Regions from separate parts of the Paenibacillus violae genome, predicted to be linked through region 1. Evidence: riboswitches for the same ligand, from Rfam matches in the RefSeq annotation. Region 1 holds a riboswitch; each other region holds the start of a gene.
The links. Region 1 has a riboswitch for ZMP and ZTP ahead of RQP52_RS15430 (bifunctional 5,10-methylenetetrahydrofolate dehydrogenase/5,10-methenyltetrahydrofolate cyclohydrolase). Riboswitches for the same ligand answer to the same signal wherever they lie in the genome.
Positions count from the first base shown of each region.

Region 2: it holds a riboswitch for ZMP and ZTP, as region 1 does, so the genes downstream of both, rpiB (ribose 5-phosphate isomerase B) here and RQP52_RS15430 (bifunctional 5,10-methylenetetrahydrofolate dehydrogenase/5,10-methenyltetrahydrofolate cyclohydrolase) in region 1, are expected to answer to the same signal.
Region 3: it holds a riboswitch for ZMP and ZTP, as region 1 does, so the genes downstream of both, RQP52_RS08375 (GNAT family N-acetyltransferase) here and RQP52_RS15430 (bifunctional 5,10-methylenetetrahydrofolate dehydrogenase/5,10-methenyltetrahydrofolate cyclohydrolase) in region 1, are expected to answer to the same signal.

Region 1 is NZ_JAWCUD010000004.1:325,149-329,295, reverse strand. It holds gene RQP52_RS15445 (ABC transporter transmembrane domain-containing protein) at 1-762, shown strand, start outside; gene RQP52_RS15440 (hypothetical protein) at 797-1,318, shown strand; gene RQP52_RS15435 (hypothetical protein) at 1,494-1,994, shown strand; ZMP/ZTP riboswitch at 2,053-2,131, shown strand; gene RQP52_RS15430 (bifunctional 5,10-methylenetetrahydrofolate dehydrogenase/5,10-methenyltetrahydrofolate cyclohydrolase) at 2,188-3,039, shown strand; gene RQP52_RS15425 (CBO0543 family protein) at 3,132-3,587, shown strand; gene RQP52_RS15420 (TolB family protein) at 3,719-4,147, shown strand, end outside.
Region 2 is NZ_JAWCUD010000015.1:30,654-34,800, reverse strand. It holds gene RQP52_RS31600 (serine hydroxymethyltransferase) at 1-476, opposite strand, end outside; gene RQP52_RS31595 (TIGR01440 family protein) at 519-1,124, opposite strand; gene rpiB (ribose 5-phosphate isomerase B) at 1,136-1,594, opposite strand; ZMP/ZTP riboswitch at 1,698-1,778, opposite strand; gene RQP52_RS31585 (low molecular weight protein arginine phosphatase) at 1,836-2,438, opposite strand; gene RQP52_RS31580 (manganese efflux pump MntP) at 2,554-3,114, opposite strand; gene RQP52_RS31575 (L-threonylcarbamoyladenylate synthase) at 3,179-4,147, opposite strand, start outside.
Region 3 is NZ_JAWCUD010000002.1:295,723-299,869, forward strand. It holds gene RQP52_RS08365 (class I SAM-dependent methyltransferase) at 1-299, opposite strand, end outside; gene RQP52_RS08370 (Gfo/Idh/MocA family protein) at 419-1,516, opposite strand; gene RQP52_RS08375 (GNAT family N-acetyltransferase) at 1,591-2,667, opposite strand; ZMP/ZTP riboswitch at 2,718-2,797, opposite strand; gene RQP52_RS08380 (CBO0543 family protein) at 2,864-3,364, opposite strand; gene RQP52_RS08385 (alpha/beta hydrolase) at 3,418-4,147, opposite strand, start outside.

The DNA of each region.
Region 1 (4,147 bases):
ACACAGATTCACCACGAAGGGGGCTCTCTGTCGGGTGGGGAGCGGCAGCGACTGTCCATTGCAAGAGCGCTTCTGCGGAAGCCGAAGTTGCTGCTGCTCGATGAAGTCACATCGGCGTTAGACCCGGCGACGGAGGCCGATATTAATGAGTTGATAGCGCAAAGCCGGAAAGACAAAACGATTATTTCCGTTACACATAGACTAGCTTCAGTCGTGCACGCCGATGTCATTTATGTATTTAAAGACGGACGGATCATCGAAAGCGGCACCCATCAAGAGCTTCTGGATCAAAAGGGGGAGTATGCGAATCTTTGGGAGAAACAGATCGGGTTTCATCTATCTCACGATGGTCTACATGCGACTGTGGATGTCAATCGGCTTGCTAAACTGCCGTTCTTCCAAGGCATTGAGACAGCGCTTTTAAGTGATATCGCTACCTTGTTCTCAACAGATACGTGTAAGGAAGGCGAAGTAATCGTTCGTGAAGGCGAAGAGGGGAATAAATGCTACATTATCGTTCGAGGCAAATTTGAAATTGTGAAAAATATTCCGGACAAAGGCGAGATACGTGTTGCCGTTCTGCAGGATGGCGATCATTTCGGGGAAATTGCGCTGCTCCGCAACACATTAAGGAATGCAACAGTGAAGGCACTGAGTCCTGCGGTACTGCTATCGGTCAGACGAGAGGCTTTTCACCAGTTGACGGCAGAGTATCCACAGATTTTACAAACATTGCAGCAGACATTATTGAGCCGAATGTAGAGGCTTCGTTGCGGAAGGAGTGAAGGTAAACGTTATGACGGCTAGTATTTACAAACGGTGCGTCACTGATGATGATTTGGCTAAAGTGAGTTTGTTCATTCTGGAAAACCGGCGGGATATGCATCCCTCGTATTCGGCCACCGACACGATAACGATGTTGTATTCGTTCATCAAGTATGGTCAGTTGATTCAGGTGGTGGATCAAAACGTACAGCGTATTATTGCGGCAAGTGCTTATTACCTTGGAACACCAGAGCACGATTACGAAGATAAACACATCGCTTTTGTAGAGATGGCCATAGCCGACCGTGCGTATCGAGGATCAAGGCTCTTCATTAAAGGATTGCGCTTCTTGGTAAGCGAGATTATGTCTGACAATCCGGACGTCCAGGAAGTGAGATTTGCAGCACTTGCAGATAATGTATATTTATGTAGATTGTATGCGAAATTTGCCGACATAAGCCATGAAGAGGATAGCATACTTGGCAAACAAATGAAATTTGGTGTCAAAATTAACAATTTGAGAGCTTTCTTAGATAAATTCGTAAAGGTATAATATACATATGACAGACAACTATCCTTGATAAGGAGGCGTTATGCATGATTGTAATTCCACCAAGCATTAAAAAAGGTACGAGCAAAGGCGGTTTCGGTAAAATCGTCAAAGACAACGAGAATTTGCGAGCTAATCCGGTATAATGGGTTTCGAATTCCGTACTTGCAAGTTCGAAATGGATTTTGAAGCTTACATCCGTTTTTTGATTCAGCAACAAGCCTTTTTGAACTTGCCATATCCTTTCGCGATGAAGCTCGCTTTCATGGGCAGTCCACTACAGTTCGGGCAAGCCATGCTGATTTTCAACGATGAGACTTACGATATCGTAGGTGCGGCGGGTTTCGTGTACGGCACAGGGGCAAATGATTATGAAGATCGAGAGATTTGTCAGGTCGAGATTGCCTTTATTTTGGAACAATATCGGCGTACACCGCTATTTCTACGTGGTCTTGAAGCGTTATTAAGCCTTATTAAAGCTGGTAACCCAGACGTGAAGCAGCTCCAGTTCTGGAGTTCTTCTGACAATAAGGAGATACAGCCAATTGTTTCTAGGTGGAGTAGCTTGCCTGGATTCCAATCATCAGTTGTGAATAATTTAACCTTCTACAAGTTTTCATTCGATGAGTTGGAAGCTTATTGCAGGCGAATTGGAACGACGGGAGTAAGGTCTGGGTAGTCTTTTTTCCATACGCATTGAAAACTATCGCTATAGTTGTTATTATGTTTTCATACAAGTAACTGTGTGTGACTGGCGGAACATGGGGAACCATGAGGGAGCACATAGATAATCAGCCGTACGCCTGGGCAGAGGTAAGGGGATATCCCCTTACCTCTTTGCGTTTCAAATTTACTCAAAAGGGATGATTAAAATGTCGAAAGAAACATTAATCTTGGATGGTAACCGGGTCGCAGACGCCATAAAGGCATCGCTGAACAGTAGAATTCAAAACTTGTCCAATCAAGGCGTCGTTCCTTGTTTAGCGACCGTGTTGGTCGGCGACGATCCTGCTTCAGCAACTTATGTACGGATGAAAGGAAACGCATGCAAGCTACTGGGGATTCAATCTATTCGTGTTACTCTTCCTGAACACACGACTACGATGGAGTTAATTGCAGCCATTCACAAGCTTAATGATGACAACAGCGTGCATGGGATCTTGTTGCAGCACCCAGTCCCGAAGCATATCGATGAAAGGGCAGCTTTTGAGGAGATTCATATTGATAAAGATGTCGACGGTGTAACGACGTTGGGATTTGCTCAAAATGCTTTTGGATTTGCTGAGTTCCCTTCCTGTACACCAGCGGCAATCATGGCCATTTTAGACCATTACGAAATTCCTGTTGAGGGCAAACATGCGGTTGTTATTGGAAGAAGTCCAATACTCGGCAAGCCGGTTTCTCTGATGCTGCTAAATAAGAATGCAACAGTTACGACCTGCCACTCAAAAACAGCGAATTTGGCCGATATCGTGCGCTTGGGAGATATTGTCGTAGCTGCCGTGGGGAAACCTCGCTTTGTTCAAGGCGATTGGCTAAAACCAGGCGCTATTGTCTTAGATGCAGGTTACAATCCTGGAAACGTAGGCGATGTTGATTATGACGCTTGTTGTGAGGTAGCTTCGGCCATTACACCGGTTCCTGCCGGGGTTGGTCCAGTGACCATTGCGACCTTGCTCAAACATACGGTCGATGCGGCTGAAAAGATAGCAAACAAGCGATAGGCATAGAGCGTCCGAGCCTGCAAGTTCGCAAACATCATATTTTCACCAACAACGGGTCATACTAGGGGATCTAGAGTAAAGAGGTGAAAATCATGTTATTTAACATTATTGCAGGCTTTTTAATCCCCTGGATATTTGGCATTTATCTGTACAGGAAATCTCGAATTATTGTGTTTCTAATCTTTCCTATTACGGTTACAATATCTAGCTTGATCAATGATACCGGGTATCATCTGAATTTTTGGGATTTTACCCCATTGATTGAGAATGATGAGACACTTTCAGCACTTCCGCTTGATATTGGGCTTTATCCCGTTATGGCCGGTTATATGATTTATTGGATTCGAAAAAATAATCGGCATGCGTTTCTGAAAATAGGCTTTTTTTGCTTGGCTACGACTGCGCTGGAATATATGGCGTTTATTTTTGGGAAAGTAGAATACAGCAATCATTGGAATATAGGTTGGACCTTTGCATCTTATATACTTGCTTATAGCCTGGTTTATTTGTATTACAGGCTTTTGGTAAGATACGGCTATTGGAAATGAAAAACGCTTATTGCTCTTCGGGCCAGTGGTCAGAGGGAGTTGATAAGCGTTTTTTTGTTGCTCTTTATTCAGGAATAATTTGGAACAACCTGCAAAAAATATTTCTGTACGATTTGAAAAGGGGGCAACCGATGAAAATTAAAATTATGTTCATTAGCCTGGTGATTTCAGTCTTATGCGGTAATGTCGGATTCGCTGAACCAAGGCAATCTGTACAAGCTGTGTTTGTGCGCGGCGGCGATCTATGGGTCCAAAAAGACGATAAGGAGCTGCAAGTTACACGAAATCAAAAGGTAAGCGAGCCCAAATGGTCAGCAGATGGGAAGTTCATTGCTTACTCACTTGCCCTTGGAGAACAGCAGCACGAGATATGGGTGTACAGCTTGGAGGCGAAAAAGCATAACCGTGTGTATCCAGGCGGTGACAATTTTCAGTGGTCTCCAAACAGGAATGATCTTGCTTTTAAAATAGATGGCGTTCTGAATACCGCAAGGATTGGCCGCGATAAAGTGGATCCCTTTAAAAATGTAACTCTGGGTGTGGATAACTACTCATGGGTA
Region 2 (4,147 bases), on a different contig from region 1:
GCTTTACGAACATCGTCGTAGTCGATGCGGAAGTCTTTTTCACTTACACCGTAAGCAACGAAGTTGTAAAGAATACCGGAAGCATTAACAGGGCTGCCGTGTGTTAAGTGACCACCGTGTGCCAGGTTCATACCCAGAACGGTGTCACCAGGGTTAAGAGCTGCCAAGTAAACAGCCATATTCGCTTGTGCACCAGAGTGCGGTTGAACGTTCGCATGTTCAGCTCCGAAAAGCTCTTTCGCGCGATCGCGAGCGATATCTTCGACGATGTCTACGTATTCGCAGCCGCCGTAGTATCTTTTGCCTGGGTAACCTTCTGCGTATTTGTTAGTCAGTACTGTACCCATCGCTTCAAGCACGGCTTGGCTGACGATGTTTTCAGAAGCGATAAGCTCAATTTTGTCGCGTTGACGACCAAGTTCTAGATTCATAGCTTCTACGATTTTTGGATCTTGCTTACTTAGAAAGTTTGTCATATGGAATTCCTCCTAAAGGATAATTTATATCTATAAGTTAACCTAGCAATCCGCATCTGGCGCGGCTTGCTGATAGAGCTGCTCGGCAGCCTCAGGTGTGTAGACTGCTCTCGTCCCGCCAATCAGTTTAGGCCGTGTAAAGGCCATGGTCACATAAGCATGACCCATATTCCGTACGGGCGGCCGTGCAGGCACAGCAACCCGCCGCAAATGCATCCCGATCAGCGTACTGCCAATATCGATCCCGGCATGCGCTTGAATCGTCTCGACGACTACGGGCTTTGCGAAGTGGCGGTACGCGTATGAGGCCATTGAACCGCCGGCTTTTGGCACAGGAATAACCGACACTGGCTCAAGCTGAGGGGAGATCGCGAAAAGATCTTCCTCAATGACAAGCGCGCGGTTCAAATGTTCGCAGCACTGAAAAGCCAAGTGCAAACCGAACTCGCGGCTGATGCGCTGCGCCGTTTCAAAAATCGGCCGCGCTGCATCCAACGTCCCCGAAGTCCCAATCCGATGACCGAGTATTTCACTCGTGCTTGTACCAATGACCAGAATGTGACCTGGTCGTAGATTGCCCACCTTTACCAACTCGCGAAGATTTGTTTCCAAATCTTCTGCAATCGTGTGAAGTATGGAATTTGTCATGGTGGTCACCCTTAAGGATGTATCGCGAAGCGATCTTCGATGCTTTGCAACTTGTTAATGCGGTTCTGGTGACGCACACCTTGCGAAAACTCTGTTTCCAGCCAAATTTTCACGATTTCCTCGGCAACACCCGGCCCAATGACACGCTCACCTAAAGCAAGCACATTCGTATCATTGTGCTCCCGTGTGGCTTTAGCAGAAAATAGATCGTGAACCAGCGCGCAACGGATGCCTGGAACCTTATTCGCAGCGATCGACATCCCGATGCCTGTTCCACAGATCAGAATCCCTTTGTCTGCTTCCCCGGAAACCACATCTTCACAAACCTTCAGTGCATAATCCGGGTAATCGACGGAATCTGCACAACTGCATCCATAATCTATGACCTGATGGCCCAAGGATTCAATAAAAGGAATAATAACATCTTTCAAACGATAGCCTGCATGATCCGCACCTAACGCAATTTTCATGGATAGAACGCTCCTTTGCTTGTTCGAATTCGACCCTTCTATTATATCCCAAAGTCCACCAGAAAACGAAAAAAAGAGCTGACACGCTAAGAATAGCGCGTTGCTCTTTTGCCCAGGCGACCGGCCGTATAGCTCAATGCTCCATTGTGGTTACTCCCACTCGTCGCCAGTTACATTGAGTCTTGCTTGATAAATCCATCTTATCGCATTATGCACGAGGTGTAAAGATGTCTTTCGCAAATCATTTCCCAGACTGCGGATCCTCTTTTCGCTCGCGAAGCTTTTTAACCAATTTATCTAAACTACCGCTGATTTCATTCGCTGTTTGCCGGTAAACCTCCAATGGGCCGCCGAACGGGTCGGAAATATCGTAATCCGGAATGGCATCTTCCAACAAATAAATACGATTTCGCTCTTCAACTGTTACCGTTTGTGAAAGAGCCTGCTTCAGCTGAAGTTCCGTCACCAGCTTTTCTCTTTCCTCAATCGCTTGAAGGATACGCTGATCGTCCTCTACATATTCTTTGAGCGTAAAAATCTTATCAATCGCGTCCGGATACCGCTGGATAACCGAACGTTTATGTCCCATCGTCATCGTCAAAATAAGATCCGCCCACTTCACTTCAGACTCCTGAATCGCTAATGAGCGAATAGGCTCTTTGAACCCTGCCTCTTGCAGCAGCGTTGCACTATTTCGGGAGATCGGAGTGCCCGTCATCGCGGATACGCCAGCTGAACGAACTTCTGCCGCAAGTCCTTCTTGGTGCACCCTGATACGCAGCAAACCTTCTGCTAATGGACTGCGGCACGTATTTCCTGTACAGACAAATAGAATTCGCAACATGAGATCCTCCTCAGAGTTTTGCGTAGCAAAACTTTCTTCGTAAGCGTAGGCTGAGTTTTGCGTTAGCAAAACTTTCTTCATAAACATAAGCAGAGCCTGCTCCGCCTCTATTGTATCATAGCAAAAACTTGATCCCAAACGCGAGCAGAATTAGCCCGCCAAACGCTTCGCCATACTCGCCAACCCAGCCGTTCACCCGTCTGCCAACCAATAAACCAGCTACAGAGAGCAGCGCGCCGAACAAACCAAATACAAGCACGGTTAACAGGATATCCGTCGCAAACATGCCTAAGGATACACCTACTGAGAACGAATCTATACTTACACTAAGCGCAAAAATCGTAAGCCCCCATATAGATCTATGATCAAAAGAGGTTGCTTCCTCTCCACGGATTGAACTATACACCATATGGGAGCCCAAGAGAATGAGCAAACATCCGCCGGCTGCAGTGGCCACATTGCCAAGCAGAAGCGAAACATATTGTCCCATAAATATGCCCATTAACGGCATAATGATATGAAAAATACCGATCACCATGCTAATTTTAAAAATATCCAACAAGCGAATCCCCTTCATGCCGATGCCAATTCCTAAGGAAAAAGCATCCAGACCCAAGGCTATCGCCATGATGAATATGGTGATGATCTGCCCAAATTCAACGCCAGTTACGAGCATAAGTGCTGTCCCCCTTGTCCGCTTTCTTAACCAAGATATGCGGACAAACTGGGAATCATGCTAGCTAAACACGTACAAGCCGGTGACCGGCTGCCTTGCGCAGACGGTTCATAATTGCCTGACCAATCCCTGTTTCCGGGCAGCCTTCTGCAGCAATATACTGAATCCCTTGCTGATCAAATTGCCTTAATGCAGCGTAAAGCCCCTGTGCGATCTTTTCCGGTTCCGCTAACGAGCCGCAGGCAATTACCAAATCAGCTTCAAATAGAGAAGCCCTTTCCTCAAAAGTAAGGATTCCCGTCGATTGCCCTCGCTCCCTAGCGGCTTGAATGTCGCGCTGAATCCAATCAGCCACTGCTTCAGCATTGTCTCCATATACAATATGCATGTATCCCTTTGGCGCATAATGCGTATACTTCATTCCCGGAGCACGGGGCGTTTCTGAGACCTGCACATCTTCCCGCTCAGGCTCATGAATTCGAATAGCCGGCAGTGCGGACTGCAGTTGCTCTGCTGTAATGCCGCCTGGACGCAAAATATACAGCTCACCATTAACAAGCTGAATCACTGTCGACTCAACACCGACCCCCGTCCCGCCGCCATCCACAATACCACCGATCCGGCCGTCCAGATCTTCTCGCACATGTGACGCCAGCGTTGGACTCGGTCTGCCAGAACTATTGGCGCTAGGGGCTGCTATAGGAAGCGCTGCTTTTCGAAGCAGCTCCAGGGCCACAGGATGATCAGGTATACGAATGCCTACCGTCGTAAGACCGGCAGTCACCAACGGCGAAATGCCGCCTGTTTTCACAGGCAGCACGATAGTAAGAGGCCCAGGCCAGAATGCCTCCATAAGCCTATGATGGTCAGGCGTGACACTATCAGGCTCAATGAGATCTGAGAGCTGCCCCGCATCCGCAATGTGGACGATCAACGGATTATCGGACGGCCGTCCTTTGGCTGAGAAAATACGCTCTACCGCTGTGGTATTCGTAGCATCAGCACCAAGTCCGTATACCGTTTCCGTAGGGAA
Region 3 (4,147 bases), on a different contig from region 1:
CAGAGAAACCGCGCATTTAACCCTGTTTCCTGGGTCAAACGTTCGGCGAGTGCAATCGCATCCTCGGAGAAATCTACCCCAGTAACTTGTGCGCCGAGACGAGCCCAGGAGAGCGTATCCAAACCGAAGTGACACTGGAAGTGCAACAACGACTTACCGGAAACATCGCCTAGTTCCTCTCGTTCGATTGGGGTCAAGGTAATTTTGCCTGCCTTAAACCCGGAGATATCGTATCTTTTGGCATTGACGGCTGTACGGGCGTTCCAGTGTTCGCGGTTCCGTTCCGTATAATCAGTCATAGCAGTCACGCTCCTCTGACGTTCTGTCTTGTGATAACAGCAGCCAGCTTGTGATAAAACATAGATATACGGATAGCTCGTTCCAATATGCCTGTTCTTACTTCCTAATGCTCGTTCATTTAGGAGGAAGCATTTGCACCGTCGTGCGCCCAAGGCTGAGTTGTTGTCGTTAACTCTTCCCCCGACTCGATGGCCGCTTGCATCATAATAGACAAATAATGATCCTGCATAGCCTCTTCCAACCCATAGCATTCCGGCCCACCTTGCAGATAGTCCGCCATCTTGCTTAAACTCGTAGCGATAGCAATCTCATCGTCAGATAAGCGGCTAGGAACAAATGGATTTTCATATACCCATTCATCATTTGCTGTAATGCCTCGGTGATAGTACCCTTCAAGGTTACCATTATGGCCAGTATCGATTCTTCGCAGATCACCGTATATCGGTGTTTTGAAATCCCGCAAATAGCGGTACGTTTCGTCTGTTAGTTCTCCGCGGTTTCCACGAACGAGGATGCGATTTTTGCGAACCCAAGAAAAATACTGATCTCCTGTAAAATCAAACAGTGCCAGCTTATTTCCGAAGGAAAGTGTAACGATATCCTGGACAGAATCAGCCATGACTTCACTTTCGGGAGGTCCATTACGCCCAGGACCTTTCACCAGATTCGACGTAAATCTCTGTCCCCGGATGACGGCATTCTCGAAGTCAATGCCTAGCAACTTTCGTATCAAACTAATGCCATGGTAACCATGAGCTGCCGAGACTTGCACTTGAGAAACGTCGCCTAGTTTGCCGGACCTCACTAAAGCAATACGCGCAGCATGCATCGGTTGATACAAGTATTGTTCGGCTACCTGTACGTGTCCTTTCAGCTTTTTCAGGGATTCGTACAAGTCGATCATGGTCGCGATGTCCTTAGCCGGAGGTGTCTCTGTCAAAACGGGAATTCCCCGCTCAGCTAATTCCAATGTGCAGGAAGGCGCTGCCTCCCATGGGACGCATACGACCGCGAACTGAATTGGCCCGCTTGAAGCGAAAGACTCCATATCACGATAGGTTTTCACACCCCACTCATCTTCAATCTCCTTGCCGCGTTCCTCGTCACGGACTAGCATCGTACGGACGGTGAAATGCTGGGGCAGCGCTTTGGCAATCCGCAAATAAAAATCGGCTCTCCACCCTCTGCCGACAATACCGAATTCTATTAATGACATGACCGTTCTCCTCGCTTTCGTTAAATGCCACTATGATAATAGAAAACTTACAAGTTTTACTAAATTTTATTTTACTAAAGGATCTGCCGTTCATACAAGTGCGCGGTCCATCCTTGAGCTTCATAGCGTCCACAAAACGCGAATCCTTCACGGGTATAATATCTGTTGAGTGTCTTGTTATCAGCCATACAATCAAGGCGAATCCAAGATTTCCCTTTTTCTCTGATATAGCTTTCCGCCCAATTGAGCAACCGCGTGCCTATCCCCATGCCTGGATAGTCCCGAGAGGTCGCCAAACGATGCACATAGCCAGCATTTTCGTGGAATTGCTCGCCCCAGATCTCTTCGTCCCTCCATTGAATGGAAAAACAGCCGACGGGTACTCCTTCCATGTGCGCCACAAAAAACTCATCCTGTCGAATCAAATCGAACACATACGCTTGCGTAAACCTCTCCTCACGCCACTGAATAAAGCCTTGCGTCCGCTCAATCCACCTGGCTGCATGAACCAGAAGCTCTCGCACCGACTCTGCATCTGCCAGTTCTGCTCTGCGAATGTCCAGCTTGCCCTGCCAACAGTACTCCAGCCGTGCAGCTGTTTCCATCGCCAATGCTTCACCTGACAACCTTGCTACAACATGTAACGCCGCATCAAATCCTGTAGTTACACCGCCGGACATGACGATTCTTCCGTTATCAACATACCGGACATTCTTCACAACTGTCGTACCAGGTGAAAGCATGCCCTGTAAAAGGTCGTACGCCATCCGATTCGTTGTCACACGAAGCCCCTCCAATAAATCCGCTTTCGCCAGCAGTAAAGCGCCTGTACATATGGAGAGCACAATTTCGGCGTTGTTCGCCGTTTCACGCACCCAATTGATCAGTGGCAAATTGTTTATTTCTGTGCGAGCTCCCCACCCTCCAGGCACAATGAGAATGTCAATTGCAGGGCAAGTATCAAAACTAAATTGTGGCGTAATAGTGATACCGCTAACGGTTGTCAATGGGGTTGCCTTTTCGGCTACCGTAAAGACCTGAAAATTGCTGCTCAAATACCCAGCCACCCCAAATACATCATGAGGACCGGTAAAATCCAACGTATCAACCTTATCGTACAGCACAACTCCGACATGCCTTGTCCTCTTCATCGACATCATCTCCTCAGAAATAAAAAAGAGCACCTGACCCATTGGATCAAACGCTCTGCCCAGGCGATCGGCTATATGACATACGCGCTCCCCCGTAGTCCTCTACGTTTCGCCAGTTACGCATACCAGAATTTCCCTTTATTATACAAATAAAAAATGAAGCCGTCTAGATGAATACACTTATTTCCTGAACCGATCATTTAATTGGAACTTTAAATAGGACTAATAAACCAAAAGCGAGTGTTATGGAAATCACATACGTAAGTATTGGCCGACTGAAATGTAAACGAAGCATTGGAAACGTGATCATATTAAATACAACGGAATAAAGCATGGTCCAACCGTTAAAATGTTTAATCGCTCCTGTAAACATGTATATGACTTCAATGAGGGAATAAATGACGACCCATAATCCTATCCATAATGTTGCTTTAGCAACTCCTTTTGGGTATAAACCAAGGAATATCAGCGTTGTAGCTGCAAATGCCACTAAACAACATATTTCAGTACCTATCCCACTATGAATTGGAGGCTTCGACTGATGCTGCCATAGAGGGTAATCTTTTGTCAGCAAAATATAAAATACGTCTCCAAGCAAGAAATATAACATTGTTGCATGGTATTTTTGCCAATTTCGCCAGTCTCCCCAACGCCATGCCGAAAGGACAGATAATATAGCCATAGCAATGAAAATCATTTCGAATACCCCGTAACATTGCATCGTTTTACTTGTATTGTTCCCAGATCCATTTACACGTATGCTCTCTCACTTTCACGGATCCATGCATTTGCAAGCAGAATAGCTCCTCTTGCTGCAGCTGTGTCCGCAAGCGCGTTGAGCATGAGGAAATCATGAATTGTACCTTGGAAGCGTACAGCTGTAACCCGAACCCCGGCTTCTCTCAATTTATTCGCATATGCTTCTCCTTCATCCCTTAGTACGTCTGCTTCAGCTGTAATCACAAGTGCTTCCGGAAGTCCTTTCAGTTGTTCTATGGAAGCTCTTAAGGGTGAGGCGGTTATTTCCGCTCTCTCTCCTGGATCAGTTGTATACTGGTCCCAGAACCATTTCATAGCATCCTGGCGAAGGAAATATCCTGTTGAAAAGTCTTTATAAGACTCCGTCTCAAACGACGCATCAGTGACTGGATAAAAAAGCACCTGTTTGCGGATCTGAGGACCTCCGCGCTCTTTGGCCATTAAGGTAATGGCAGCGCTCATATTACCACCGACACTATCCCCTGCAACTGTTATGTTGTTTGAATGTAATCCCTTTTCTTTTCCATGCTCGGCAACCCATTTTAGAGCGGCAAATACTTCCTCAATCGCAACCGGATATCTTGCTTCCGGCGACAGGCTGTAGTTTGTAAAAACAACTGCGGATTGAGACCCAACCGCTAATTCTCGAGTTAATCGGTCATGCGTATGGACATTTCCGAAGACCCAGCCTGCACCGTGAGTGTAAAGAATTACTGGTAAG